4 regions of the Clostridium sp. JNZ X4-2 genome follow, and region 4 is predicted to be linked to each of the others. Evidence: riboswitches for the same ligand, from Rfam matches in the RefSeq annotation. Region 4 holds a riboswitch; each other region holds the start of a gene.

Region 1 (7,597 bases), 1.7 Mb from region 4:
TGGCAGCTATAGTTACTGTTATGTCAGCTATCAATACGGATTTACCTATGCTTATTTTTGTATATTTATTTATTATTTTTGCAATTATATCTGTCCCGCCAGTGGAAGCATTAAGATTAAATACTATACCCATCCCCATTCCACATATCAATATGCCAAGTATAAGTTGTATCAAAATATCACTGCTAAAGGGTTTTATATTAGGGTATATTTTTTCAAGCAATAGAATCAGCGCAGATATAGAGAAGCTGCAAAATATGGTCTTACCACCAAATACGGGTCCGATTATTATAATCCCTATGGTGAATAATATACCTTCCATTCCCATCATCAATAAGCCTATGGGGAGGTTTGGAAATACACTGTTTATAATTATGGCAATGCCGCTTGTGCCACCAGCTGCGATGTGGTTTGGAGCTAGAAAAAAATAAGTTCCAAAGGCTACTAAAAATGTTCCCATTAACATGAAAAAAATGTTTTTTAGCTTTATCTTCATAAATTAGTCCCCTTTATATAATTATTATTGAATTTTAAGTTTATCCACCAAAAAAAGCATATGAAATCCAAGTAAGGTTCTCTTAGATTTATATGCTCTCATACATACAAATTATAAATACTGCATATACGTCTTTTAAGATGTTTCTAATAATATTATATAATGGTAAATATTATTATGTCAATATGTTTTTAATATTACTTTGAAGGGAATAAATTATTACAAATTTTTCATCTGAATATACCATTAGTCTTGAGTTTTTCTTGTTTGGGTTGTATTATTCAATTAGTAATATTATAATAAGGTAGTAAAACAATTAATATATAAATGTATTAAATTTATATAAATTGACGAATTTTATAATGACATTATAGAAAATTTAGAATAGTAGGTGAATTGTTTATGCAAGATGTAATTTTGACGGAATCAGGTAAAAAAAAGCTTGAGCAGGAGTTGGAATATTTAAAAACAGTTAAAAGGGTAGAAATAAAAGCGGCATTGAAAGCTGCCCGTGCACAGGGAGATCTTAGTGAAAATGCTGATTATAGTGCAGCTAAAGATGATCAGTCCATGACTGAAACCAGAATACAGGAACTGGAAAATCAACTTAAAAATGCTGTAATAATAGAGAGCTCACAGGATGAAGATGTGTTCGATATAAATAAGACGGCAGAAGTAAAATTTTGTGATGTAGATGAAGTTGAACAAGTTACCCTTGTAAGTTCTGTAGAATCAGATGTAAAGAAAATGAAGATAAGTATAGAATCACCTCTGGGTAAGGTTTTATTTAGGCTGAAGGTAGGGGAGAGAGCAACGGTTGTATCTCCGGACGGAAACTATGATGTTGAAGTAGAAAAGCTTTTATAAATATTTCGCTGGATATTTTATCTGGCGGAGTATTTTTTTTACTCAAAATTATATATGAAAAAAACTTAAAACTTTGGATTTCAAGTTTTAAAATATTGATTAATTAATTTAAAAGTGATAAAACTTTATTATATATTTGTTAAAAAAGATAAATCTATAGGGGGCTCATTATGGAAAAAGAATTTTATTTAAATAATGGTAAAGTTATGGTGAATTTTACAGCTAAATATTGTAATACTGCAGAAAAGCTATTTGACAGCAATGTTTTTAAACGTGTTTTAAAGGATTACTTTATGAAGATAAAGAATAAAGATACAAATATTTATAAATATATTTGTAGAAATATAGACTTTAAAGATGATGGAGAAATGTTAAATACAGTAATTACCATGTTTAAGCTTCTAATGGTCTTGAAGGGAGAAGAAGTATTAAAACTTGATAAAAGTTACAAGATTCTGCTGGAAAACAGGGATGAATTTATATTATTTATCGAAGATTTATATGGGTTCTGGAGAAAACTAGAAAGGTATACTATTGTACAGAATAATAAAATTGGAGAGGGGCTTGAAAATGTAAGCTTTATAGAAGCCAATAATGAATTCTCACAATTGATATTGGATACTTATAGAAAGATAGAGGAAAGCGTACTGGGACATAAACCTCAGGTGTACAGGCAGCTTCCTGCAGGTGGAAATGCCGGGTTAATATTGAATAATATAGCATGGCCATGTCCGGAAGATTATAGATGTCTTAACCAGATACCCTTTATTCAATCTATAATATTAGATCCTCCTTTTATAATTTACCCAGGAAAAAATAAAAGAGATGGATTTTTTAGTGAATGTGAATCCAATCCTCTAGCAGGATGTTCTTTAAATCCAAATCACTGGTTTTGTTATCCGGCAAAGGTTGGGAGTCTCTTGGCATATATATATTTTCACAGGGATTTTATGGCCCATGGGGTTACATTGTGTAATTTATTTGAAATGGCAAGTGAAGAAGAATATAGAGGAAAGAAGCCGGATATAATTTATGTGTTTGGGGCTAGGGATAATTGTGAAGATATAAGAACTATTTTTTACGATGACGCAGAAAACGGCATAATGCTTGGATATGTAAATTACAGTGAAGATATAGATTATTTTGGTTATATGAAGAAAATGACGTTGACCCTTCATAATCTTATAATGATAAAGAAAGGATATTTGCCAATACATGGAGCTATGGTAAATATAGTAACAAAGGATAATAAGACAGCTAACATAATTATAATGGGAGACAGCGGTGCTGGGAAATCAGAAAGCCTGGAGGCATTTAGGGAATTGGGAGAAGATTATATAAGTGATATGACTGTAGTTTTTGATGATATGGGTACGGTTAAAATTAAAGAGGATAATAAACCATTGGCCTATGGCACTGAAATAGGAGCTTTTGTAAGGCTGGACGACTTGGATACGGGATATGCATTTAGACAGATAGACAGAAGTATATTTATGAATCCCGACAAGATAAATGCCAGACTGGTTATTCCAGTTGCCAGTTATACAGAGATTACAAAGGGATATCCTATAGATTTATTTTTATATGCAAACAATTATGAAGATGGTGATGAACTGGAATTTTTTAAATCTACAGATGAAGCCATAGGAGTGTTTAGGGCTGGAAAGAGAATTGCCAAGGGAACTACTACTGAAAAAGGACTTGTGGGGACTTATTTTGCCAATCCATTTGGACCCGTACAAAAGAAAGAGGAAACAGATAAAATATTGCGAAGATATCTGGATGAGTTTTTTAAGTCAGGTATAAAGGTGGGTCAGCTTAGAACCTGTCTAGGTATAAGCGGCAGAGAAAAGGAAGGACCTAAAAAGGCTGCTTTAAAACTATTGGAAGAAATAAAAAATCTGTAAAAAATATTGTGATTTATCAAAAACATAAGTTGACAAAAAGTTAATGTTTTGATATTCTTTATATAATTAAATATCACAATTCTTATCGCGAGAGACTGAGGGACTGGCCCTATGATGTCCAGCAACCTAAAATTATATTTTAAGGTGCTAATTCCAGCAGGTAATACCTGGAAGATAAGATATAGAAGTACGTAAATCTTCTTATAGCTTATCTATAAGGAGATTTTTTATTTAAAAAAATTGGAGGAATTGAAGATGAGTGTAGAAAGTGTAGTTAATTATTTTTTAGATAGGGGTATTGAAAATCCTGTATTTAAGCTTCCACATAGTGGAGCCACAGTACAGCAGGCTGCAGAAACCATACATACAGATCCTAAATATATAGCAAAAACATTGGCATTCAAGCTTAAAGATGAAGATATAGTAATAGTCATGAGGGGTGATTTGAGAGTCAGCAACAAAAAATTTAAAAACTTTTTTAAAACCAAGGCGAAGATGCTGAATCACGATGAAGTGTTGGAGGTTACAGGTCATCCTGTAGGAGGACTATGTCCTTTTGGATTAAAAAATCCTATTAAAGTATATTTGGATGAGTCTATAAAAGATTTTCAATACGTATACCCTGCTGCTGGTTCAAAGGAATTTGCTCTTAAAATAGAGCCTGAAACAATCAGCAATTTAGTCAATGGGCAGTGGATAGATGTTTGCGAAGGTAATATGTGTTCTAAACAAATTGACAGTCAGGATTAAAGCCCTATATTGTTTGTGAGGGAATTCTGTTTAGGTATTAAGTTTTCCCATGGTAGTCATGTCTGTAATACAGCTTTGCCCAATAAAAATGTTCCAGAGCATAAATTGATTTAATGCTTATTCAACCGGGGCAACTATAACTGTGTGTGCATTATTATTTTTCAAAGCTTAAATAAAAGTCCTTATCTTGGGGCTTTATTTTTCTTCCTAATTGAATAACCAAAAGAGCCAAGTGATTTTGAATTCAAACTATAATATTCTCCGTGGCTGTAACAGATAAGATTTGCCTTGTCAAAATGTATTTTGCCATTTGAATCCAATAAATTTTCATCTATTTTAACATTTAAAACTTTAAGCAGGAATAAGTCATGGGTTCCAAGAGGTGTAACTGATTTTACTTTACATTCTAAAGCTATTGGAGATTTTTGTAACGAAGGAGTAGAAATGGATACACCTTTATTAAGCTGCAGGTTAAAGTGTTTGATTTTATCTTCTGTCCTTCCGGAAATAACACCACAATAGTCTACAATCTTAACCATATCTTTTGCAGGAAGATTTATGACACATTCTCCACTTGTCTTAATATATTCATAAGAAAGCCTTTCAGGTCTTATTCCCATGGAGATGATTGGCTCTCTGGTGCAGACAGTGCTTATCCATCCAACTGTAAAAATATTTAGTTTGCTGGATTTGTTCTTAGAAGTAACAAGAACTACTGGAGTAGGGTTTAACATTGCACTGCCTTTAAAATTTAATTTATTCATATGTAGCCTCCACTTGTTTTATACACATTTTATGTTTATGATGTATTTTCTATAAATGCTATACAATAAGCAAAAAGCCCTAGGAACCATTGGACGTATTTCATGGTATTTATAGGGCCTTGATTTAGTCACTATGAGGTAAATTAATCTGAGAAAAGTAAAGTGAAAATTATTTTTTACTTTTTGCCAGTTCTACAGAAACTCTTCTTCCTTGAAGTCTTTTACCATTGGATTTCTTTAGTATGATATTTCCGAATCTTTCCGGTATGTTTATAAAAGTAAATTTATTTAATATATCTATATCACCTATTTCATAAGCTTCCACTGAAGAGGTTTCAGTTATAAATTTCAATAATTTTCTTGGAGTTATATTATCCATTCTTCCTATGGAAAAGAATAATCTTATGTTTTCATCCTCTGTACTTATGGAATTTTCCTTGTAATTAAAACTTAATTCCTTCTCGAAAATTATTTTCATAAGGGCAGCAGCTACATCTACTAAATTATATTCCTCATCCAATTCTGTTGCCACTGGAATAAAATTTTTATAATTGCCTTCAGATATAACGTCTCTTATCTGTTTTTCTATATTCTTATATTTAGCTTCGAATATATCATCTACTGTAGGAATTTCTTTTCTCTTTATTTTGCTCTTAGTAAACTTTTCTATTTGTTTTAACAGTATATACTCTTTAGGAGTTACTAAAGAATAAGCAATGCCGTCTTTATTGGCTCTTCCCGTTCTTCCAATTCTGTGTACATAGGATTCCGTATCCTGAGGAAGATCATAATTTATAACATGGGAGACATTTTCTACATCTATACCTCTTGCAGCTACATCTGTGGCCACTAAGAAATCCAGAGAACCATCCTTGAATTTTCTCAGGGTATTTAATCTCTGATTTTGTCCCATATCGCCGTGCATGCCTTCTACGTTATATCCTCTTGACTGCATGCCTTCCACTAATTCATCAACACCACGTTTGGTTTTGCAAAATATAATAGCGCTTGAAGGTTCATCTACATCTAAAATTCTACATAAAGATTCAAACCTATCCTTGTTTTTTATTTCATAATAGTATTGTTTTGTTTTTTCTACGGTCAGTGTGTTCTTGGCTATTTCTATATACTTTACATCGTTTTTCATATACTTTGAAGCTAATCTTTTTATCTGATTTGGCATAGTAGCGGAAAAGAGAAGTGTCTGCCTGTCTGAACTGCATGATTTGATGATATCCTCTATATCCTCTATAAAACCCATATCCAGCATCTCATCTGCTTCATCTATTATTAAAAACTGTATGCTGCTTAAATCCAGGGTTTTTCTGTGTAAATGATCCAGTATTCTTCCAGGTGTGCCTACGACTACATCTACACCTCTTTTTAAGGATTTAATCTGTCTTTCTATAGGCTGGCCGCCGTATATTGGAAGCAGTGATGTTCTTTTGAATTTAGCAATTCGAGACAATTCATCATTTACCTGAATGGCGAGTTCTCGAGTTGGTGTAACTATTATACAGGAAATTTTTTTATCTTTGGAATTTATCCTGCTCAGCATTGGTGCTCCGAAGGCTAAAGTTTTTCCCGTACCTGTCTGTGCCTGGCCTATTACATCTTTTCCTTCTAATATTATTGGAATTGATTCTGCCTGAATTTGTGATGGCTCTTCAAATCCCATATTATCTATGGCCTGGAGGATCTTGGGATCCAAGTCTAAATCGTTAAAATTAATATTTTTCATTGAAATTCCTCTTTCTTTTTTATATTACAAAACAAAGTTTATCATATCATAGTATATACATATTATCAAATTTTAATTTAATTGCAACTCTTTTTATTTACAATAATATAAACTATAATAGAATATACTAATAAATTTAAAGGAGAATTTCATATGTTTGATGCTAAGGAAAGTATCCTGCCTAATGGTATAAAACTTGTTACTATAAAGAGAGATACTCAAATAGCGGCTTTTCATGCTGGTATTAAAATTGGTGCTGTATATGAAGATATAAATGAAAAAGGCATATCTCATTTTATTGAACATATGCTTTTTAAAGGTACAGAGCACAGGGATAATAAAAAGCTAAATATGGATTTGGAAGCTTTAGGTGGAGAATACAATGCTTATACTGATAATAACTCTACGGTGTATAGCATTACATCATTGTGGATAGAATTAGAAAGAGCTATGGATATTGTTTCGGATATGCTTATGAACTCTACATTCCCCAGGGAGGAAATTGAAAGGGAGAGAGAAGTTATACTTTCGGAAATAAGAACCAGTAAGGATGATATAGAGGATTATAGCTTTAGAAAAATAAATGAATTGGCATTTAAGAAGGGTCCCCTTAGATACGACATAACGGGAAATGAAGAAAAGGTAAGTAAATATAAAAGAAATGATTTAATTAAATTTTATAATAGATATTATGTACCCAATAATTGTTTTATATCAGTAGTTTCCCCTTATAAGCATGAGGAGATCTATAAGTTGATTCTAAAATATTTTGGAACATGGAAATGTAGAGAATTTAAAAGAAATGATGTTATAATTGAAAAAAACCTTTCCTGCAAAAAGATTTCTTATAAAAAGGATATAGAACAGAGTACAATAATATACTTGTTTACCTTTTATGGATTGAGTAAAAAACAGGAAATGGCTCTTAGAATATTGAACCATAAATTTGGAGAAAGCAGTAATTCCATTCTATTCAGGAAATTGAGAGAAGAAAAAGGACTTGCTTATGATATATATACTGATTTGGACTTATCGGATTTGGTGAAAACTTTATACATATACACTTCTGTAA
Region 2 (7,597 bases), 1.5 Mb from region 4:
TTTAGTTTTGGTGATGGCAATTCAAAAGATGAAGTGGATTATACTTTAGAAGTGCTGGATAAATCTTTAAAGTTTTTAAGGAGAGTAGGCAGATGAGAAAGTTATTGCTTGTAAAGTGTGCCCCGGAAATATTTTTAAAAGGATTGAACAAGGGAAAATTTGAAAGGAAATTAAAAGATAATATAAAAAATGTTTTTAATGACAGCAAGTATGATTTTGTAATAGATCAGGGAAGATGGTTTATAGAATGTGGTGATCTGGAGGATGGAATAAAAAGACTCAAAAGGGTATGCGGGGTGTCGGAAATATGTGTGGTAGATGAAATAGATTCCAATATGGAAAGTATAAAAAAACAGGCCCTGAAAAGTGTTTTCGAAAACAGGGGGAAAACTTTTAAAATTGTAACTAAAAGGGCAGATAAAAGTTTTCCTGAAACCTCCATGGATGTAAGCAGAGAAGTTGGGGCCTATATTTTACAAAATACTGAAAAATTAACTGTAGATGTGAAAAAACCGGATTTTTTTGTAAATATAGAGATAAGGGAAAAAACCTATGTATATTCAAAGAGAATAAAGGGGATAGGTGGAATGCCTTACGGCACTAACGGCAGCACCATGCTTATGCTCTCAGGAGGCATAGATTCTCCGGTAGCCGGTTATATGATGGCAAGGAGAGGGGTGCAGTTAAATTGCGTGTACTTTCACAGTCACCCTTATACCAGTGAAAGGGCCAAGGAAAAAGTTAAGGAATTGGCTGGAATATTGAAGAAATATACGGGAAGTATAAAGCTGTATGTTGTGCCTTTTACAAAAATACAAATGGGCATAATTGAGAACTGCAGGGAAGATGAACTAACTATAATAATGAGAAGATTTATGATGAGAATAGCCTGCAATTTAGCAGGCAGATATAATATAGATTCTGTAACTACAGGTGAGAGTATAGGTCAGGTTGCCAGCCAGACTATGGAAGGTCTCATTGTAAGCAGTGATGTGGCAGACAGGCCGGTGTTCAGGCCATTGATAGCTATGGATAAAGTGGATATAATGGATGTGGCAAGACATATTGGCACTTATGAAACCTCCATACTGCCCTATGAGGACTGTTGTACTATATTTGTGCCAAAACACCCTAAAATCAAACCAAAGGTTGAAGAAATAAGGAAAGCAGAAAGTGTTCTGGATATAGATGCTCTGGTAAAAGAGGCTGTGGAAAATACTGAGTTTTTTAATTGAGATCAGTTAAAAAAGTACAGTTCACTTAAATCTAAGTGAACTGTACTTTTTATTCTATGACTGTACTTTTACCGTCTAAAATTTTTAAATTGTTGTTTTCATACCCTACATTATATACTACATTGTATTTACTTGTCTTAGAGTTGGGCTCAGTTCCCTCAACAGCCTGGATTGTGGCTGAAACTTCTATATTCCCATTATTTGTTCCACCACAGATCATATTATCTATTTTTACAGATACAGTCTGAAGATAGCCCTTCCTGAAATCGTCATAAGCCGTGCTTTGCTGCCAGCCAGCTCCAAGAAGAGAATAGGCAGTTACATAGTCATTGGAATTTAAGCTGTTGTAGAAATATGAAACTAAGTAAGCAGCATCTTCATTAGTGGGCTTCTGGTTTTTGTCTGAAGTGATATCCTCAGGTGAAGATTTATATGTATTGGGATTAGCTGCCCAGTTGTCTATCATGGGAATAACTTGAGCTATTGGTATACTGAATCCTATGGACTCAGTATCTACTTTTGCAGAATTTATGCCTATAACCTGTCCTGTATTTCTATCCAGAAGAGGACCGCCGCTGTTGCCGGGAGATATAGGAGCAGAAATCTGATAAACATTTTTATACTGATAATTTTCCAGGTTGAAGCTTCTGTTTAATCCGCTTATTATACCAGTGGTAGCTGTGTTTTGAAGTCCAAGGGGACTTCCAAGAGCTATTATTTCATCTCCTATGTCAGCCTTTTTGTTTTTCAAAATCTTCATAGGGCTTTTTCCTCTTAAGTTATCAACTCTGACTAAAGCCACGTCTGTGATTTCGCTTTTACCTATAAGTTTACCTTTATATGTTGTAGTATCAGCCATTTTTATGGTTATGGAAGATCCATTGTTCACCACGTGTGCATTGGTTACTATATCTCCTTTTGTATCATATAAAAAGCCAGAACCGGTTATATTTTCGCTGCCGTTTTTTACTTCCAGGGATACAACCAGTTTTTGATTTTCATGTATTATTGCCTTTAAATTTTTGGGCTTAGGAGCACTTAGCGCTTCAGCCACATCTCCTAATTTAGATGAACTTCTAGAGGATTTAAGACTTATATTTTTATGTATAATTATACATGCAGCAGCACCAAATACTACAAGGGTTATTGTTATAAGAAGGGAGATTATAAAATTTCTATTTATTTTCATAATTGTCCTCCTGTGGCAAAACCCAGGTTATATTTGTAATTTTAATATGATGGCCTTTTGATAACCCATATTCTGTATTCTCAAATTCACCTGTATCATTTATATCCAGATGGTTAGGATATACGTAAGTAGAGTCACTTCCAAGTTCAGTGTTGTTGGAATCATATATGGTATAGTATATTTGAACTGAACTTATTGGCTTTGTAGCTATATTTTTAATATTTCCCTTTATTACAAAATCCCCATATTTGTTTACAGCAGTGGAAGCGGAAGTTACTTCTACTGCATTGGTCTTGTTATTTTTATCTTCCATGGCTGCTGAGGCCAGGGCGTTTTGAAGCCTGGTTTGTTCAGCTGCTTCAAAAGAATTTTTTTCGGATATTATAATCTGTTTAAAATTAATTAATTTCTTGTCATTTGGATTATAGGTAATACCCTTGTTTAAGGTTTCAAGGGCAGAAGTAAAATCATTTTTCTTCAAGTATTCGTTTGCAGTATCATAAGCTATGCTGCTTATTCTCTTTCTCAGTTCCGAAGCAGTTTCACTGGCTTCTTTTACATTGTAATTGGATATTTTATTGAGGAGTTCAGCCAAATCCTCTATACTGCTTTTATTATTCATTTCGTTTTTTATCTGTAGTACAGTTATACTCATCTTTTTATTGTCTATGTTTTTATTTAATAGGGAATAAAAAGCTCCAGCTTTGTCTGATATTAAATTACTGGTCTCATCCAGTTCATTTAAAGCTTTATTGTAATCTTTTTCCTTTATGTAATTGTCTAGAGCATTTATATGGGAGTTTACAATTTCACCATCCTGTAAAAACTTTTTATCTGCTTTTAAAGTTTCATTATTTGGACGTAAGCTTAAAGCTTTGTCTATTATTGGATAAGCACCGGATATATTACCTTGAAGTGCCATGTTTTCAGCAGTTACCCTATTCTTTTCTATATTTTTTGAAAGCGAAACCTGATAGAAATAATAGGTACAGGTTAAACCTGCAGTAATTACTGCAGATAAAAGGGGCATGGCTATATTTATGTTTTTATAAAAAGGAATTTTACGGCAAGCTTTATTTTTATCTTTTATACTTGAATTAGAATCTGTTACATTGTTATTTGATTTATCTGGAGTTAGAGCATTCACCTGATCCTTTTCTATGTTTTGTTTCAGGACCTGCCGTATGTTGTGAACTTGAATGGTGCTTCCATTTGAATTTTCCTCTTTAATATTATCTTTTAAATTGGCTCCACATTTTTCACAAAATAAAGCTTCACTGGAAATTCTAGCTCCGCATTTATAACAAAACATTGGGTCATTCTCCTTAAAATTATTAATTTTCACATCCATGACAGCTTTCACAATTTGAAACATTAGGATTAAATACAGGTGCTATAGTGAACTTTCCATCCCCAAGGCCATTTTCACTTCCACAAAGGAATATGAAACCACTGAATTGTACAAATAAATTCTTATCTACTATAAAGTTTATATCCTTTACCTGTTGAATTAAGTCATTATCAGTTTTATTGTCCACACTTATGTTAAAACGGGGACCATGACAGGACATGCCTTCTAAATAGATTCTTATTACATCACAAGTTATATTGTTTTCAGTTAAAAACTTTTTGAATTCACTATAGGCTATATCACTTATTTTTATAAAATTCATATAAAACCCTCTCTTATATAATAATTTATTTTTTTGCAAGTACATAAACATACTTTATATGTATTGTATCAAAAATTTTATATTTGTACTATAGAAATTTATTTATAGCAAATATTATTATATTTTGTTAAAATAAGTATGTATAAGATAGAATTACATAATTACATAGAGCGGAGATGTAAACATGAATAAAAAAGATTTGGCAAATATAAGGAAGGAATTTAAATTGGGAAGCTATAAGCTGCCTATTAAAGAGGTCTACAGCGTATATTTAAAAAAAGATAATGGAGAAATAATAACTAGGGAATTGGAGCATTTTGAAATGATGGAAATAGAGAAAAGAGAACTTTATTTAAATAATTTTAAGAAGGTGCTCACAGGTTCCCTGGATTCCAAAATATTTGAATTGAATTTTAGAGCAATGGAAATGGAAAAAAATCCGGATGACAGTGAAAATACCCAGCATATATTGTATAATGCTTTAAATTCCAAGGAGAGTATAGCTGAATTTGGAGATAAAGTAGTGGATAAAATATCTGAGAATTATACTTACGATACAGATGTAGTGATAAATTTTATAAAAGCGGAGTATTACAGCAGTAATAAAAAAAGTGAGGATGAAGGAGACAGTGACATAGAAGATTATGTGCAGGCTGTAGAATTTTTATTATGTAGTGTAAATAAAGTGGAAATTCCTAAAAAGGTATTAAAATTTGACTATACTGAAATGAAATTCAAGCCAAACTCTGCATTGGATATGATCATAAATTTAAATTCCCCCCTGGATGGATTTATGTTTCCAAGTTTTACATCTCAGTATGTAGATGTAAATAAGATAATATATTATTCTTCAAAGGCCAAACAAATTAATGGAACTTTTGTAGAGAAGGTACTGGATTGTACCATAAAACCTACAGCAGTAGAAGAAAAAGAAAATTTTAATGCCATATTGGGCAGCGCAGTAGGAGGCAAAATAAAACCGGATGTTATGCAGGACATATATGAAAAAATAAATGAAAAGCTTGATGAAGAAGACACAGAAGAAGAACCAACCTTAGATATGAATGAAGTTACAAAAGTTATGGGAGAAAGTGGTGTAGAAAGTACAGAATCTATTAAAAATGCTTTTCAGGAAGTATGCGGAGAAGATTATGAGTTTAAAGCCAGAAATGTAGTTCCGGATTTTAAAAGCAAATCCATAAAGATTGAGAATGAAAATACAAGCATAACCATAAAACCACAGGACTTGGGCAGTGTAAGGCAGGTAGTGGATAAAAAGGGCAGAAAATGTCTATTAATAGAACTGAAAGAAGATATGGTTGTAAATGGACTTAATCTGGAGACTGAGGAAATAGAAGATTATATCTAAATTTTCAATTTTTCAGTAAAAAATTTATTGACAATGTTTAGTATTGCTGATATACTGATTGTCATAATATTAAATATTGAATAAACTTATTAAGAGAGGTGGAGGGAAAGGCCCTATGAAGCCCAGCAACCAGTATTTACTAATGCATTGGTGCTAATTCCTGCAGCCTGTTATAGCTGAGAGATGAGGTAATCATGAGAATATAAACTCAGGGGTTTCCTCTGAGTTTTTTATAATTTAATTAAATATAAATTTTAAAGGTTCACCAGAAAAACTGGAGACTAAATTCTGATTTATAAGATTTAGTCTCTTTTTGTTTTGGCAAAATTTATTTTGATTGAAGAGAGATGACATATAGGCAATTATTAAAAGGAAAGGAGGAAGGAAATTATTATGATAAGTGTACAAAATTTAAGTAAAACCTTTAGTACGCCTAAAGGTAAAATTCAAGTACTAAAAGATATAAACCTTGAAGTGGAGAAAGGAGATATTTTTGGAATAATAGGCTTTAGCGGAGCTGGAAAATCTACAATGATACGCTGCTTGAACAGGCTTGAGGAACCAACTACAGGTACTGTACTCATTGGAGGCAAAGATATTACTGCTATGGATAAAAACCAACTTAGAGAAGCTAGAAAAAAAATTGGAATAATATTTCAAGATTTTAACTTGTTTGATTCAATGACTGTATATAAGAACGTAGCTTTTCCTCTAAAGATATCCGGTTATCCTGAACAAAAGATAAAAAACAGAGTGCATGAAATATTGAGTTTAGTAGAGCTGAGTGACAAGGTGGATTCTTATCCTGCCCAATTAAGCGGAGGTCAGAAACAGAGAGTGGGTATAGCCAGGGCACTGGCCAATAAACCAGATGTGTTATTAAGTGATGAAGCTACTTCTGCATTAGATCCTCAGACTACTTATTCCATATTGGAGCTTTTAAGGGATATAAATAAAAAACTTAATTTAACTATTCTGCTTATAACCCATGAGTTGGATGTTATTAAATATATATGCAATAATATGGCAGTAATTGAAGAAGGTAAGATTGTGGAAACAGGAAGCACAAATTCAGTATTTTTAAATCCTAAAAGTGATACTGCTAAAAAGTTTGTTAAAATAATGAGAAGTCTCAGTGTGAGTTCCAATTATCCTGGAGGTGAGGTAATATGACTGATGATTTTAAAATGCTGATTCTAAAAGGATTGTCGGAAACCATAGAAATGGTAATTATAGCTGGCTGCATAGCACTGCTCATCGGGCTGCCCCTTGGAATTATTCTGGTTGTTACTAAAAAAGGACATATTTTAGAGCATGAAAAATTAAATAAAGTATTGGCTGCTATAGTAAATGCAATAAGATCCCTTCCTTCTATAATATTAATTGTGGTCTTGTTGCCATTAGCCAGATTGATAGTAGAAACTACCCTGGGTATGAAGGCGGCTATTGTTCCAATATCCATAGGAATAGCACCTTTTTTAGCTAGAATTATTGAAACATCAATAGAAGAAGTAGAATGGGGAAAAATTGAAGCAGCTTTGGCTGTAGGAGCAAAACCATTTCAGATTATATTAAAAGTTTTAATACCAGAAGCACTGCCCTCACTTATAAGGGGGATTACGATTTCAATTATATCCATTATTGAATTTACTGCCGTGGCTGGTGCTATAGGAGCAGGAGGATTGGGAAGCCTGGCAATACGTTTTGGTTATGAGAGATTTCGTAAAGACATTATGGCGGCTACAGTTATACTATTAATTTTTCTGGTACAATTTATACAATTTTCAGGAGATCATATTTCCAGATATGTAAATAAAAAAAGATATAAATTTGATTGATTATTTTAAGGGAGATGAATTAATATGAAAAAGAAAAGTGTAATATCATTGATACTGGTGTTGGTTGTAGGATTGTTTTCAGGCTGTGGAAGCGGTGCTGATTCAAAGAGTACAAGCAGTTCAAGCCATAAGAGCAAGAGTGTTACAGTGAAGATAGGAGCTGCAGCAGTGCCCCATGCGGAAATATTGAACCACATAAAACCCGCTCTGGCAAAAGAAGGAATAAATTTGGATGTTGTAGTACTGGATGATGAGGATCAATTGAATCCAGCTTTGCAGGAAAAACAGATAGA
Region 3 (7,597 bases), 1.3 Mb from region 4:
AATTTATTTATCAGGATTATAACATAGAAAATTCTCATGAATTGTTTTTTAAACTTTGAATCAATTTTAGCGGATTAATTATCTTAGCTGAACTACATAATTTACTATTTTTACCAAATTTAACGGTACTTCCGGTTTTTAGTGCTGTCCTCCAAAATTCATCGGGAGTTATACTCGGCTTCACTTCACAAGAAAGAGCATAAATACCCGCTATATAAGGAATTGACCAACTCCAACCACCCTCCCTGTAGAAAACATAATCCTTGTATCCTGTTGGACTTGCTGTACATCTTGAATCCATGGGAATAAGCAATGTATTATTCAAATTATATTTTCCTTCATAATATTCGTTCTGCCAGAATAAACCTGGAGTATAAGATGAAGAAGCATCAGGATCAGACAGAGGGTTTCTTCCAAGCCCATTAAATTTAAATCCATAAGTATCTTTAAGTGATGATGAAACTACAAATATATTTTCTTCTTTGGCCCTGTCCACCGCTTTTACCACTTCATTATAACCCACATCTCTTGAGCCCCATCCTATTGAAATGGAAATAACCCTTATCTTTTTACCTCGAGGTAATTTTTTATTGAGTTCTATTATTCTGTTTATGGCATGAGCAGTGTAATTAAAATTGGCTTTTGATTTTTGGCATATATCAATAGGATCTTGCCCTATATAATACAAATCAGATTTTGGAGCAATACCCGTTTTTTTACCAACAGCTATTGAAGCTACTGCAGCTCCATGCATTGAAGTCTCACGTCCACAATGGAGCTCTTCATAAGATTTTACATTATCTTTATATTCATCATGATTTACAAGAAGACGCTGATCTATTATTGCAATACCAATATTTTTCCCATTTACTCCCAAATTATGGACAGTCCTTATCCCAAGTCCTGGATTTTTCCCTAATGACATAATTTTTTCAGGTAAAAAAACTGATGTGATATTTTGGGGCCATTTTGTTTTACTATCAAAACTTGAATTTAAAAGTTCTTTTTCCTTCCCACCAATATCAGCTTCTGATAGATCCTTTGAACGTAAATCCATTACTTTACTGTTTTTAAAACTTGAGGTTAACTGTGGCAGTTTATCTAATTTTCTAACCTTCCAATCTGCTGGCGTCACTTTTACAGCAATTCCAGCAGTTCCTTTATTTAATGCCGTGTTGGGCTTTCTCAATACATTTAAAGATACCATACCCACAATAAACAATATAAATACTATAATTAAAATTTTATATTTTTTCTTCATGTAAAATATCTCCTTATTTTTTTAATTTTCATTATAATTAAATTGTAGTATTTATTTTTAAAGAAACACTTATCAAACCCATTAAGATTTGATTAAGATATTATATTTGAAATATAGCCCCATCTTTTTGAGATGAGGCCTTTCACTATTTTAACATTATTTTTGACAAGTCCGCTGCCTGCTGCTGAATCCAGTACATTCACTATCTGCCTATACCTCAAAAAAGGCAGATCTCCGCTTTTTTATATAATTAACTGCTTGTACTTTTCAGGACTTGATTTATATATTTATCTAATTTTTGGCTTACCTTTAATATTTCCCTGTAATCTGCCTTTTCCTCAATTAATTTATGCAATCTCTCTCTTAAATCGTTTACCTTATCATCCATCACGTAAATTTCAAACCGCCTTTCTTAATAAATAACAAATTAAAGCTTATAATTCAAAACACTTTTAAATTATATCACAAAAATTCTCTGCTGTAGACTATAGTATGATGACAATTTGCAACATTTTTTTTAAAATTAAATTTGAGAGGTGGTTTACGTGACATTAGAAAGTGCACTTGCTATAACTTTAAAAAACCGCAGAATAAAATGTGGATTATCACAGGAAGATCTTGCTCACAAATGTAATATTGATAGAACTTATATAAGCATGATCGAGCGCCAGAAGCGAAATCCTACTTTAAATATCATTTTTAGAATCTGCAAAAGTTTAGATATAAAAGCCAGTGATTTTATTTTAAACATTGAAAAAACAATGGAAGGTAACTGAAAAATCAAAATTATTTTCCAGCTGACTTGATTCACATTTATAAATAAATTGAATGAAGTTAAAAAGCCCTATCCTCTTGGGACGGGCTTTTAATATTATTTTAATTTTTTTTCATATTTTTCAACCATTTTTTTAACCATCTGTCCGCCTATGGAAAAATTATTTACTGCATTAGGATCTCTGTTCTTTTCAGCCAGTTCCCTGGCTGCTTCTATTTTTAATTTTTCCATACCAATTCTAGCTTCCGGAACCAGTATTTTATTTCTTCTAGACATAAATATCATCTCCTCTATATTAGTTTATACATTTCAAAGAAGCATATAATAGAAATTCATAGTATTATTATGAGAATTTGTAAAATTCCTAATTCATCCCTTTAGTCCACTTTTCCCTCACCATCATTTTAAACATCATGAAATCTGTATTGGTAAAAATAATTTTCAATATTTATTTGCACTGTGAATCACATTGTAGTACAATAAAATTTATATAATTTAATAATGTTCTCTTATCAAGAGCGGTGGAGGGACTGGCCCTTTGAAACCCGACAACCGGACATATTATATGTACCGGTGTTAATTCCTGCAAAGTGAATTGGATCACTTTGAAAGATAAGAAAAATGCTAATTTTAAAAAATTGTTATCAAAAGCTATTTTTCTTATTAAAGGAAAATAGCTTTTTTAATTATATTATAAAAATAAAATGCAAATTGGAGGTATAACTAATGGGGATTTTAGTAGTGGGCGGAGACAGAATTGCAAGCATAAAAAACAAGTTAAGAGAAAATGGATTTAATAAAATAATACATGTAACTGGGAGAAAAAAGGGTGACAGAAAAATAATTATTCCATCAAATATGGATTTAGTAATGGTTCTTACAGATTACATAGGACACAACATGGCTGAAATAGTAAAAGAGCGCTCAAAACGAAATAATGTTACAGTAATGTTTTGCAAGCATTCTTGGTCAAATATATATAAAAATATAAATATTTACATGAAGAAATAGATATTCTGAGTATAATTCCATATTAATTTTCATTACCATTAACAATCCATATACCAATACAGGCTAAAACCAATGCTCCCGGAGTCTTCACCTTCAATATGGAATCTCCAAGTAAAATGGCCGATAATATGACTCCAAACACAGGTATCATAAAACTGTATACAGCTATTCTGCAGACCTTGTTGTATTTATACAAAGCCGACCATATTACCAGTGATACCGAAGACAAAAGTGCCATATAAAGCAGCAGGATTCCACACCTAGGTGATACAAAGATTAAACTTCCACCTAAAGATTTCCCGTCAATTGACAGGGCAAAATCTCAGAGGCCAGCTCGATAGCTGTCTCTATTCCTCCATATTCTGCATTATGCACACCTCCGGAGATAAACACAGTTTTTCCCTCTTTTTCCCCGCAAATAATTGTAACCGGAAGGTCTATTTCTGTTCCTTTCACATTTACATATTCTGATATCTTTTCTCCTGTTTTAGCAGACATGTTTCCTGCTCTTACTGTTTGCATAAAACAAAACTCCTTTCTTCCCTAATATGTACGCAGCCTATACATTATTTATCAAATAAGTGACAAGCCACTAAATGACTTTTTCCTATTACTTTTAATTCAGGCTTTTCTTTCAAACATACATCACCGCATCTTTCACACCTGGAGCTGAAACTGCATCCTGGAGGTAGACAAGAAGGACTTGGCGGCTCACCTTTAATTATTTCTATTCTGCTGTTATCAGCTTTTTTAACAGACAGCACGGATGACAGCAGGGCTTTTGTATAAGGATGGCATGCACTTGAAGTGAGTTTGCAGCTGTCAATAATTTCAACAATTTTTCCAAGATACATAACCACAACCCTATGACTTATATTTTTTACCACTGCCAGATCATGACAGATAAAAATGTAGGACAATTTTTCTTTCCTCTGCAGATCCGCAAGGAGAGAAAGAACCTGCTTTTGTACGGAAACATCCAGGGCTGAAGTGACTTCATCACATACTATAATTTCAGGTTTTAAGGATACCGCCCTTGCTATTGCCACTCTCTGCCGCTGTCCTCCGCTAAGCTGATGGGGATATCTATCTGCAAAATTTTCACTCATGCCAACTGTTTCAAGAAGCTTTGCCGCTTTTTTACGGGCACTGTGCTTATCTATGAGTTTAAAATTCAAAAGAGGCTCAACTATGGTTTCCCAGACCTTCATCCGGGGATTGAAGGTCTCAGAGATGTTTTGAAATATCATCTGAATTTTCCTCCTGTTCTGCCTCAATTTTTCTCCTCTTAAATTTGTAATATCCTGCTTTTTAAAAATAATCTTTCCAGAAGTAGGTTCTTCAAGATGAACCATCATATCGGCCAGAGTACTTTTACCGCAGCCGCTTTCTCCAACCAGTCCCAGGCACTCTCCCCTATACAATTTCAAACTAACATCATTCACTGCAGTCAGCTTTCTTTTATCCTCCATTTCAAATTGTTTTGTAAGATTTTCAATCTCCAGTATAGGCTGCTTCTTTTCCTCCAAAATCGCATCCCTCCAATTCAGGTACCGCCGATAATAATTCCATAGTATACTTGTTTCTTGGATTATTTATCACCTGATCCTTAGTTCCCCACTCCACCAGCCTTCCTTCCTGCATTACTCCTATTTTATCGCATATATAAGCTGCTACTCCCAGGTTATGGGTAACCAGCACTATGCTTGTATTAAAATTCTTTCTGAGTTCAGCCATCTGCTTCACAACCTGGGCCTGAACAGTTACATCCAAAGCGCTGGTAGGTTCATCTGCCAGAAGAAGTTCAGGTTTCATAACCATGGCCATGGCTATGGCAACCCTCTGTTTCATACCGCCGCTCAGCTGAAAGGGATATGAATTCATTACAGCAGCTGCATCTGCCATGTCCATTTTTTTTATCATGAAAACAGCTTTATCAAAAGCCTCTTTTTTTGAAATACGAAAATGACTCCTTATAGTTTCTACAAATTGATTCCCTACTTTTTTTACAGGAGTCAAAAATTCGCCTGAATCCTGAAATATCACTGCCATTCTGTTTCCCCGTATTTCTCTCCATTTTCTTTCAGAATAATTGAAAATATCTTCATTTTTAAAAATTATATTTCCTGAGGAAACAGCTGCTCCTGCAGGCAAAAGTCCAAGTACAGCCCTTATAATCGTGGATTTTCCACTGCCGCTTTCACCTACAATTCCAACTATTTCTTTATTTTTAACTGTCATGCTTAAATTTTCCACCACAGGTGCCTGTTCTCCGTATTTTATAGATATATTTTTTATATCCAATATACTTTTACTTGTCATTTTATACTCACACTGCTGTTAAGCAGATAATAATCAACAGGATACATTGTCAGCCCTCTCACATTACTCTTGCTTACCAGATTAAGCATTGGCGTAACTAAAAATATATTGGAATTATCCTCCAGCAATCTTTTCTCTACATCTATGGCAATATCATTTCTTTTTTGAGTATCTTTTTCATTTTTTAGCCTATCAATAAGAGAATCCACTTCAGTATTACTGTATTTACCATAATTTTCACTTCCTCCAGTCTTGAAATACAATTCCAGAAAAGACTGTGGATCTCCCGATGTTGCAGTATTCACGCTATACAAGCAGAGATCAAAGCTGCCGCTTTTAAGCACATTGGCTACTGATTCATAGGACTGCAGTTTAACAGCTATGCCCATTTCCTTAAGCTCGGACTGCATTGCCTGTGCAATTACCGGAAGCTCGGAACGGCTTGTATAAAATGCCAGGTTCAATTCCAGCTTTTTCCCATTTTTTTCTCTTATACCATCTCCGTCAGTATCCGTATATCCTGCATCATTTAAAAGTTTGACTGCCCCATCCTTGTCATATTTATATGCCTTAAGTTTTTTTTCTCCAAAGGGCAGGGATTTAGGGAAAGGTCCAACTGCAGTTTCAGCAGTGCCTTTTAAAACATCTTTGGCATAGGATTCTCTATTCACTCCCAGAGCTATGGCTTTGCGGACTGCAGGATCCTTCAAAAATTCATTGTTCAGATTTTCATAGGACATTATTATTCTCAGGCTGGTAATCTTATCTATATTGTATTTGGACTTATCAGCAAATAAAGATATGTTGTGGCTTGAAATACTCTGTGCCGCATCAATTTCTCCTGACTGAAGCGCCATTGCCCGGGTATTGGCATCTTTGATATACTTGAAAGTTGCCCCGTCTATCTTGACTTCATCTCCCCAATAGCTTTTGTTCTTTTCCACCACCACTTCTGAATCTGGAACATAGGATTTAACTTTAAAAGGTCCTGTACACACAGGAGCCTTGGTAAATGTATCCTTTGCAGCACTGGTATTTACTATTATGGCAACGGGATCTGCAATGTTTCCCAAAAATGCCTCATAGGGGGTTTTTGTTTTTATACTAACATATTGACCATCTTCTGTTATAGAATCTATAAGTAATATTGACTCTGCTCTTGGATTTAACTTCAGTGACCTTTCCAGAGAAGCCTTTACAGTTTTACCGTTAACAGGTGTACCATCTTGAAACTTAGCTCCATCTTTAATATGAAACTTCCAGGTCAAGTCATTCACTCTTTTCCATGAATCGGCAAGCAGTGGTTCTATTTTCATATTTTTATCAAGCTTCACCAGTGTCTCTCCTACACCATACATGGAAACAAACCAGCCGTTGAATCCTTCTGCCGGATCCAGATTGCTGGGAAACTGATTTACTCCAAATACAATATTTTTTGATTGTCCATTGTCACTTTTTTCAGCAGTCCTCTCACTTTTACACCCTATAAAACCTGCACATAAAAAAATCATTGAAAGTATAACTGCTAGATATTTTTTTATTTTCATTTTCACTAAGTCCTCCTCAATGTTATTTTTTAGGATCCAGTATGTCTCTCATACTATCTCCCAGTAAATTAAATATCATGACGGTTATAAATATGGCAATGCCGGGATATATCATAAGCTCTGGTGAGGTCTGCATATAATTTCTGCCTTCACTGAGCATATAACCCCACTCTGGAGTAGGCGGCTGGGGACCCAGTCCCAAAAATGACAGGGAGGATATTTCAAGCATCATAGTACCTATATCCATGGTGGCCATTACCACAAGAGGTGATATTATATTGGGTGCTACATATTTCAAGATCAGTTGATATTCTCTGGCACCACCCATTTTTGCCAATTTAACATACTCCTTTTCCTTTACAGCCATGACCAGGCTCCGGCTCACCCTGGCATATTTTACCCAATTTACTGCAATCAAAGCTATAACTGTATTAATAGAACTAGGTCCAAGCACTCCTGCAATTGCAATGGCAAAAATAATTCCAGGGAAGGCAAGAAAAACATCGGAAAATCTCATTATAATATTATCGGCCAGTCCTCCAAAATACCCCGCTGCTGTTCCCACCGCCGTGCCAACTATAAATACGGATACAACAAGACTGAAAGTCATTTTCAGAGAATCCTGACCTCCATAGAGCAGTCTCGAAAAAATGCATCTTCCAAGATTATCCGTACCTAGTG
Region 4 (7,597 bases):
GTCTTTGCACCTAAATCATGAGCTTTTAAAACCACTTGTGGCATATACCTTACCACATATTTCTCAAACATCTTAGGCCCAAGAATCTCACCTGTAGCAGTAGGATCCGCAAAGGCAATAACATCAGCTCCATTTTCAACAGCAAGAGTTATAAAACCTTTTAAAAATTCTACTACATACTCAAGCACCTTGCAGCTGTTTTCAGAATCTTTCCTGAGATCTTTAAAAAATGCCATGGGCTTAACTATAGATGAAGCATAACTTATGGGACCAGTAAGGGTAACTATTACAGGAATATCAGGATGTTCCCGGGATAATTTTCTGGCTGCCTTCACAACTACTGGAACCCTTCCCCTTTTCAAAAGTTCACCAATGTCTTCAAATATTACACTTTTACTGTCTGGGAACCTTTCTTTTACAATCTTGGGTTCACATTCTATATCTCCAAAATCAACCTTGCTGCCATTACTTTCAGCCTCTACAGTCATACAAAATGGTATACCAAAATTTTCAAATCCTGTCTGATTTTGAATTTGAAATGCCAGATCAGCCATCAATTCGGAATCACAATGGGCTTCCGGCAAACTCACTCCACTGTTTTTTATAACATCCACAATAGCGGAATTCATCATTCCTCCAGGACATATAACCGGAGGCCTGTCAACTTCTTTTCCATTTATTGCAGCCCTAAGTCTTTCTTTAGGTGTAAACATATTATATCTCCTCCTTCAACGGTGCTGGAAATGCCATATCTTCCATAAAAAGTCTATCGTATCCTTTATAAACAGAAAGTTCAAAATATTTAGTCTTATCCAGAACAAGCTCAGCTTTAGCCTTATATTCTTTATTTAAAAGACATTTTACTGCTCCCATCTTTGATGTATTTCCTACAAAAACTACTTTTTCTGCAAATTCCACCGGCATGAGGCCAATTTGTATAATACTCTTCAAACTGAGGTGCTTCCCGAATGCCCCGGCAATATACACTTTATCAACTTTTTCATATCCTATATTTATTTCTTTAAATAAAACATGAATTGCAGACAGAATAGCTCCTTTGGCAAGTTGGACCTGTCTTATGTCTTTTTGTGTTATATACACACTGTCATCTTTGATTAAAGAAAATCTCTTTTCCCCATTGGCTTTTAAACTGGATTTATACTCCTCACTTATTTTTCTTGAAAATCTCCCATTTAACTCAATAATGGAGTTTTTTATAAATTGTGAAATTACATCTATAATTCCACTTCCACATATACTTTTAGGATATGTATCTCCAATGACTTTTAAATCTATACTGCCCTTTTCAATTTTAATCTTTTCTACCGCTCCATCTATGGCTATACTGCCGCAGCTTATATTCATTCCTTCAAGAGCTGGTCCTGCAGCACAGGAGCATGCCACCATTCCATCCTTAGAGCCAAATACTATTTCTCCATTGGTTCCTATATCCACCAAAAGACTTGGAGTTTTACTTTCAGATATTTTTGTAGCAATTACACCTGAAACAATATCCGCTCCCACATAGCTGGAAACACTGGGCATAATATATACAATACCGAAATCTGAAATCTTATTAAGCTTGAGAGAAGAAGCCTTCACTTCAAATCCCTTTCTAAAAACAGATGTATAAGGCGAAACAGCTATGGACTGAGGTTTGACTCCAAGAAACAGATGAAGCATAGTGCTGTTGGCAGCTACAACTACTTCATATATTTTCTTCGGAGAAATTCCTGATTTTTCTGCCGCCTGTAATATTAAGTTGTTTATCTGATTCACTATAAGTTCCTGGAGCTGGAATAAATTTTCTTCATTCTCCACATACTGTATTCTGGATATTACGTCTTGTCCATAAATACGCTGCGAATTTGCCGCCGCTGCAGTTCCAATTTCTTTTCCTGTATTTATATCCAATATGGAAACCACCACCGTAGTTGTTCCTATATCTACAGCCACGCCGTAGATTTTTCCTGATGTATCTCCAGTTTCTACACCTATTATATGATTATTGTACAATATTGCAGTTAACTTGTATTCCTCCTCTACGGCCTCTGGAAGATTCCTTATTATATCCAAATTAAAATTTTTATCAATGTCATATCCCACGGTATCTGAAAAACGCTTTAACAAAGTACGGTTATCGTCAAGTTTTGGCCTGGGCAGCTCAGTATAAGCTTTTGTTATGGATGGATTGATGCCAATGTCAACTTTCATTCCTGTTTCAAGAACCTGTATATCTTCCTGCTTCTCATAACTATTAGATATATCAACCTCCAGCTCTCCTGATATCCTAATACCACAAGCTAATCTTACACCATTGTCCAGCAAGGTCTCAGGTATAAATTTTCTTTCATTATCTGTAGGAGGTAATATATGCCTGCTTTTTATTTTTACTCTGCATTTTCCACAGATGCCCTTACCGTTACAGGGATTATTTATGATAATATTATTTTTTAAAGCTAGCTGAAGCAAATTTTCTCCTGGATCTGCATAAACTACTTTTTCTATGGGTTCAAATAGAATTTTAATTTTGTCCATTAAATGTTCTCCTTACCTTAATTTTCCCTTTCCATATTTTTTTACTGCATCCACCATAGCCTTTACATTTTCAAAAGGTATATTGGGAGACAGTCCACATCCTGGCATCACTATAGCACCGGTTTTAAACTTTAAACTGTCTACTATCTTTCTCACATTCTCATCTACTTCTTCAGGACTTCCAAGGAACAAAGTTCCACTTGGATCCACTCCTCCAGCTACGCAGTGTCTTCCTACAAATATTTTCTGGGATACACTTAAATCCACCAATTCCGAGAAATACAGAATATCTGCACCTGTTTGGGATACCTGATCAATAATGGGATATTCCCCTCCGCAGGGATGATACATAGCTATGGCTCCAGCCTTTTTAAAACCCTGCACTGACCTTGTTATATGCGGAAGAGCTCTTTCCCTGTATTGAGCCGGGGATAGACAGGAAGGAGAAGAAGTTGCATCCGGCATGAATATAAGATCAGCTCCTGCTTCCACCTGAAGTTCGGCATATTGTATGGATGCATCCACCACAACTTTGCACACTTTATCCACCAGTTCCGGATCCTTTTTCACATTGCTCATAAGACTTTCCGTTCCAAAAAGCAGGCCTGCAGTATTAAAGGGTCCTCCGCTTATACTTCCTATCATAATGTGATTTCCCACTTTTTTTCTTATAATCCTTATTGCTTTTAGAATAGACTGAACCAAATCATTTTTTCTCAAATCAGGAACTTTCAGGTTATCTGCATCTGCATGAGTCTTAATTATAGGATTTCTGATCATTGGATAGTCATTCTTAGGCCAGTACATATCCGCACCCAGGGCTTCATGTTCTCCTGTAGCAACAGAAAGCATGACTATATCAGATTTAAAATATTCCCACTGCTTATAATAGACTTCCGCCAATGCTTCTGAATCCAGCAAAAACTCTCTACTGAAATTTCTGTTTATAATCTGAGGAGCCAAAAGCGTTGCACTAAATACAGGAAGTCTATCCACAGCTTTCCAATTTACAGCTCTCAGAACCCTTTCCCTTGAAGTTAACTCACTCATATTTATCCTCCCCTATTGATTTATAAGATTCTTGGCCTTTCTTATAGCTGCCACTGCATCTACAGAGTACCCATCTGCTCCAATTTGATCACAATATCTCTGGGATATTGGGGCTCCTCCTATAATCACTTTTACTTTATCCCTTATTTTATCTTTCTTCAATAATTCTATTACCTTCTTCATATTCACCATGGAAGAGGTCATAAGAGCCGAAAGCGCCAGTATGTCAGCATTTATCTCTTTAACTTTATCTACAAACACCTGAGGGGACACATCCCTTCCCACATCATATATTTCAAAACCTGATGCACCAAGCATTATGGATACTATATTTTTGCCGATGTCATGGGTGTCTCCCTGAACAGTTCCTATAACCACCTTTGCCGGTTTATCACTTTTCTCCAAATTAAGGTGTGGTTTCAAAACATCAACTCCTGCCTTAAAGGCATCAGCGGATATTATAACTTCAGGAAGAAAATATTCCTGGCTTTCAAAATAATCTCCCACTACAGACATCCCTTCAGCAAGCCCCTTGATTATAGCCTCTGTTGGATCAATGCCAATCTCAATGGCTTTACCAGCGGACTCACCTGCCAATTCTTCATCTCCATCAACAACGGAAGCTATAAGCTTTTTAAATATTTCTTCTTTTTTGCTCATCTATAATCCTCCTAATTTTTTTTATAATATGGGTTAAATTCATTGGTATACACATCAGAAGTTTTAAGCCTGCCCTTCTTAAGATCACCATATTTTACGGACTGGTCAATCCAAAATTGTGCATCCTTCTCACTTACAAGTCCATGTTCCGGATACGCTGCGGTATAATAATCTGCATACTCATCCGGAACGTTAAATACTTTTACAAATATTTTTCCGGCTTCTTTAGGATTAGCTCTTGCCCAATCACATGCTTTAGCAATAGCTGTAGTATATTTTTTCACTATATCAGGATGCTTTTTTATAAAATCAGCACTGGTAAACTGCTGGGGCCATCCTTTCTGTTCTCCTGACACCTGGGTTCCATCAATAAGTATTCTGCCAACTCCTGTCTTTACTATCTTAGTGAGATATGGCGGTAAGACTTCTATTACATCTACACTGCCTGCAACGAGAGCAGCTTCTTCCTGGTCAAAAGACAAAGGTACCACTGTAACATCACTCTCCTTTAATCCCGCTTTCTCTAATAAATTTAAAAGCTGATAGGAATGAGGAGTAGTAGCTATTTTTTTGCCTTTTAAATCTTTAATACTCTTTATGGGACTATCAGCACGCACTACATAGCCCACAGAAGGATTTTTAGGTGTAGAGGCCCATCCAGCAGCAACTGCCTTGATTTTCACACCTTTAGCAATGGCTAAAGTGATGCTTGAAGCGCTTGTCCCTCCAAAGGTATTTGCACCTGATGCAACTGACGTAATCATATCAGCCTGGGATACAGTCCCTGTAAATGTTATTTTTATTCCCTGTTCTTTGAAGAATCCCTTTTGATCTGCAATATACACAGGATCTGAGAACAATAACTTTGGATACTTGATTTCAAATAATTCCTTGCTGTTTGATTTGCTCTGGGACACATTCTGCTTATTTCCACAAGCAGTAAAAAGTCCTGTGGCCATTACAAATAGTAGTCCTAGTGAAACAATTTTTTTCTTTAACATTTTAATTCCTCCTTTGATTTTATGAAATTTATTTAAATAATTTACCTATTCTGTGGTTTCTTCTTCCTTCCAGAAATAAATAAATTTTTCAAGCAAAGTAACAATCCACGTAAGTATAAGTCCTATAATTGATATGACGGCTATAGTGGCATATACATAAGGTATCTGAAAAGTCTGTTGGGAATATGATATAAAATACCCCAATCCTTTGTTGGCCCCCAGCATTTCTGCTGCAGTCAGCATTATGATAGACGTGCTGGCGCTGAGTTTTAGTCCTGTAAATATATAAGGGCAGGCCGCAGGCAATATAACTTTTTTTAGAATCTGGAGAGAAGAGCATCCCATGGATTTGGCCGCTTTTATCAACAGTATGGGAGTACTTTTCACACCGTCTATGGTATTTATGAGCATAGGCCATACACATCCCCAAAATATAATTAGTACTTTGGAAGTCTCACCCACTCCAAAAAATATTATAAAAACAGGGAACAATGCCAGTGCAGAAGTTTGTCTAAAAAGCTGCAGTACAGGATTTATATATACTTCTACCACCTTAAATCTCCCAATAAATAAACCCAGTGAGATACCAACCACTATAGCCAGACCTAATCCTTCCAGAGAGCGTATGATGCTTATTTTTATATGCTCCAGAAGTATTCCTTTTACGAAAATAATAGTATAAAGTGAAGATACAACCTCTGAAAAAGGAGGCAATAATGCACTGTCCACTATGCCAATTCTGGGCAAGACTTCCCATATAGCTAAAAAACCTATAATAGATGTTAAATTTCGAGATGCTTTTTTTAGATTTATTTTTTTTCTATCATGCTTCATACTGTGTTCCTCCTGGTTATTATTTCTTACAAATTAAACTCCAGCTGTATTCTTTTATAAAATTATCCATATAGTTATTCCAATCAATAATTACCATAATTTTATATTACTATTTTGGTGTATGTATGATCTTACAATGTATTTTTAAATGAATTGCTAATAATTTTATACTTTTTCCTACTTTGGTAAAAAGTACATCTAACTATATATAAGAGGTATTTCATAAAATTTATACAACAATAAAAGGCCAAATTTAATTTATTACAGATAGATTATATATCCTATAATAAATTCAACTTGACCTCTAGTTTTCTAGTCGGTACAAATTAATTAATACAATAAAAAACTTCCTGTGGAGAAACCACAGGAAGTCATATCCTCTCGTCTCTCATCTTTCAGGGTATACCTGCTGGAATTAGCACCATTGAATAATAAATATATTCAGGTTGCCGGATATCATAGGGCCAGTCCCTCCATCACTCTTGATAAGAAATTTTGCATTTATTGAATTTTAATTTATGTATATGATATAACTTTTAAAATGCTTTGTCAACAACAAATTTTTTATTATCTGTATCATATTGATCATTAATACATTTTTCCAGCAAAAAAGCTGCTGCGCCTACTGAAACTGCATTTTCTTTAAAATATCCGTGCTTTTTTATTGAAATACCTTTAGGAATATACTGTGTACATGTTTCATAAAACGTTTGGAAATCCACCAAAGATCCGCTTAATATAATACATTCAAGATCCAGCAAATTTATATAGGATTCTATACTTTTACTCAATTTTGATGCAGCATCCAAAAGAAGTTTTTGAGACAGCACACTATTTTTTATATAACTAAAATACACTTTGTCAAAATCAATACTGCCATTTATATTTTCGATCATATGTTCAAATGCATATTCATTGTCCCCCGCTGATCTTATAATTTTTCCCTGAACAATTGCTGCCTGTTTCAATCCAACTCCACAATCAAAATAAGCTAAACTCTTGAATTGCCTCCCTGCTCCGTACAAATACTCTGCAGTAACCGCAGAATTCGAACAATTCTCACTAATTACACTGCACCCTATTTTTTCTTCAAGTATCCTGCCTATATTTTCATCACTCCAAAGATTGGTCTCAATTGCAAGTCCAATTCCTACAAGCTGAAGAAACTCCAAATTCAATTCCTCATAAACACTCTTCATAATCTGAAGAATTTTTTCTATGACTTCACTGCAGGAACTGCTAAAATCAATATAAAAGCTTTTTTTATAAAAAATCTCCATTCTCAGGTTCACTATGGATACCTGTGCATAAGTACTGCATATACCTATACCCACAATATAAAACCTGCACACATTTACATCATACAACACAGGTTTCCTTCCCCCTGTAGACTCTCCAACACATTTCCGCACCAGAATGGATTTTTGTTCAAGTGGATTCATTATGCGATTTAATGTGGTCAACTTCATTCCAGTTTTAAATAAAATTTCATTTTTAGTCATAATTCCACTTTT

Evidence for each region. Region 4 has a riboswitch for S-adenosylmethionine ahead of ACYUJ6_RS04315 (ABC transporter permease). Riboswitches for the same ligand answer to the same signal wherever they lie in the genome.
Region 1: linked by a shared signal. The riboswitch ahead of ACYUJ6_RS13295 (YbaK/EbsC family protein) and the one ahead of ACYUJ6_RS04315 (ABC transporter permease) in region 4 are both predicted to bind S-adenosylmethionine.
Region 2: linked by a shared signal. The riboswitch ahead of ACYUJ6_RS11640 (methionine ABC transporter ATP-binding protein) and the one ahead of ACYUJ6_RS04315 (ABC transporter permease) in region 4 are both predicted to bind S-adenosylmethionine.
Region 3: linked by a shared signal. The riboswitch ahead of ACYUJ6_RS10800 (DUF2325 domain-containing protein) and the one ahead of ACYUJ6_RS04315 (ABC transporter permease) in region 4 are both predicted to bind S-adenosylmethionine.

Annotation. Positions count from the first base shown of each region.
Region 1 covers NZ_CM142685.1:2,766,680-2,774,276, reverse strand. Annotated here, with positions in the region: gene ACYUJ6_RS13310 (YitT family protein) at 1-496, opposite strand, end outside; gene greA (transcription elongation factor GreA) at 899-1,363, shown strand; gene ACYUJ6_RS13300 (phosphoenolpyruvate carboxykinase) at 1,534-3,270, shown strand; SAM riboswitch class I at 3,350-3,451, shown strand; gene ACYUJ6_RS13295 (YbaK/EbsC family protein) at 3,526-4,020, shown strand; gene ACYUJ6_RS13290 (flavin reductase family protein) at 4,203-4,784, opposite strand; gene ACYUJ6_RS13285 (DEAD/DEAH box helicase) at 4,954-6,525, opposite strand; gene ACYUJ6_RS13280 (M16 family metallopeptidase) at 6,679-7,597, shown strand, end outside.
Region 2 covers NZ_CM142685.1:2,426,213-2,433,809, reverse strand. Annotated here, with positions in the region: gene ACYUJ6_RS11670 (cysteine desulfurase family protein) at 1-96, shown strand, start outside; gene thiI (tRNA uracil 4-sulfurtransferase ThiI) at 93-1,235, shown strand; gene ACYUJ6_RS11660 (S1C family serine protease) at 1,285-2,424, opposite strand; gene ACYUJ6_RS11655 (FxLYD domain-containing protein) at 2,411-3,736, opposite strand; gene ACYUJ6_RS11650 (HesB-like protein) at 3,759-4,097, opposite strand; gene ACYUJ6_RS11645 (DUF4317 domain-containing protein) at 4,282-5,466, shown strand; SAM riboswitch class I at 5,550-5,656, shown strand; gene ACYUJ6_RS11640 (methionine ABC transporter ATP-binding protein) at 5,860-6,639, shown strand; gene ACYUJ6_RS11635 (methionine ABC transporter permease) at 6,636-7,304, shown strand; gene ACYUJ6_RS11630 (MetQ/NlpA family ABC transporter substrate-binding protein) at 7,329-7,597, shown strand, end outside.
Region 3 covers NZ_CM142685.1:2,253,964-2,261,560, forward strand. Annotated here, with positions in the region: gene ACYUJ6_RS10775 (S8 family serine peptidase) at 35-1,261, opposite strand; gene ACYUJ6_RS10780 (hypothetical protein) at 1,354-1,482, opposite strand; gene ACYUJ6_RS10785 (aspartyl-phosphate phosphatase Spo0E family protein) at 1,512-1,649, opposite strand; gene ACYUJ6_RS10790 (helix-turn-helix domain-containing protein) at 1,807-2,037, shown strand; gene ACYUJ6_RS10795 (small, acid-soluble spore protein, alpha/beta type) at 2,133-2,312, opposite strand; SAM riboswitch class I at 2,543-2,655, shown strand; gene ACYUJ6_RS10800 (DUF2325 domain-containing protein) at 2,763-3,047, shown strand; gene ACYUJ6_RS10805 (EamA family transporter) at 3,070-3,360, opposite strand; gene ACYUJ6_RS10810 (hypothetical protein) at 3,336-3,569, opposite strand; gene ACYUJ6_RS10815 (ABC transporter ATP-binding protein) at 3,614-4,576, opposite strand; gene ACYUJ6_RS10820 (ABC transporter ATP-binding protein) at 4,542-5,369, opposite strand; gene ACYUJ6_RS10825 (ABC transporter substrate-binding protein) at 5,366-6,916, opposite strand; gene nikC (nickel transporter permease) at 6,939-7,597, opposite strand, start outside.
Region 4 covers NZ_CM142685.1:918,120-925,716, reverse strand. Annotated here, with positions in the region: gene ACYUJ6_RS04340 (MtaA/CmuA family methyltransferase) at 1-713, opposite strand, end outside; gene ACYUJ6_RS04335 (ASKHA domain-containing protein) at 715-2,538, opposite strand; gene ACYUJ6_RS04330 (uroporphyrinogen decarboxylase family protein) at 2,551-3,588, opposite strand; gene ACYUJ6_RS04325 (corrinoid protein) at 3,601-4,248, opposite strand; gene ACYUJ6_RS04320 (ABC transporter substrate-binding protein) at 4,260-5,249, opposite strand; gene ACYUJ6_RS04315 (ABC transporter permease) at 5,295-6,083, opposite strand; SAM riboswitch class I at 6,469-6,575, opposite strand; gene ACYUJ6_RS04310 (transcriptional regulator) at 6,620-7,597, opposite strand, start outside.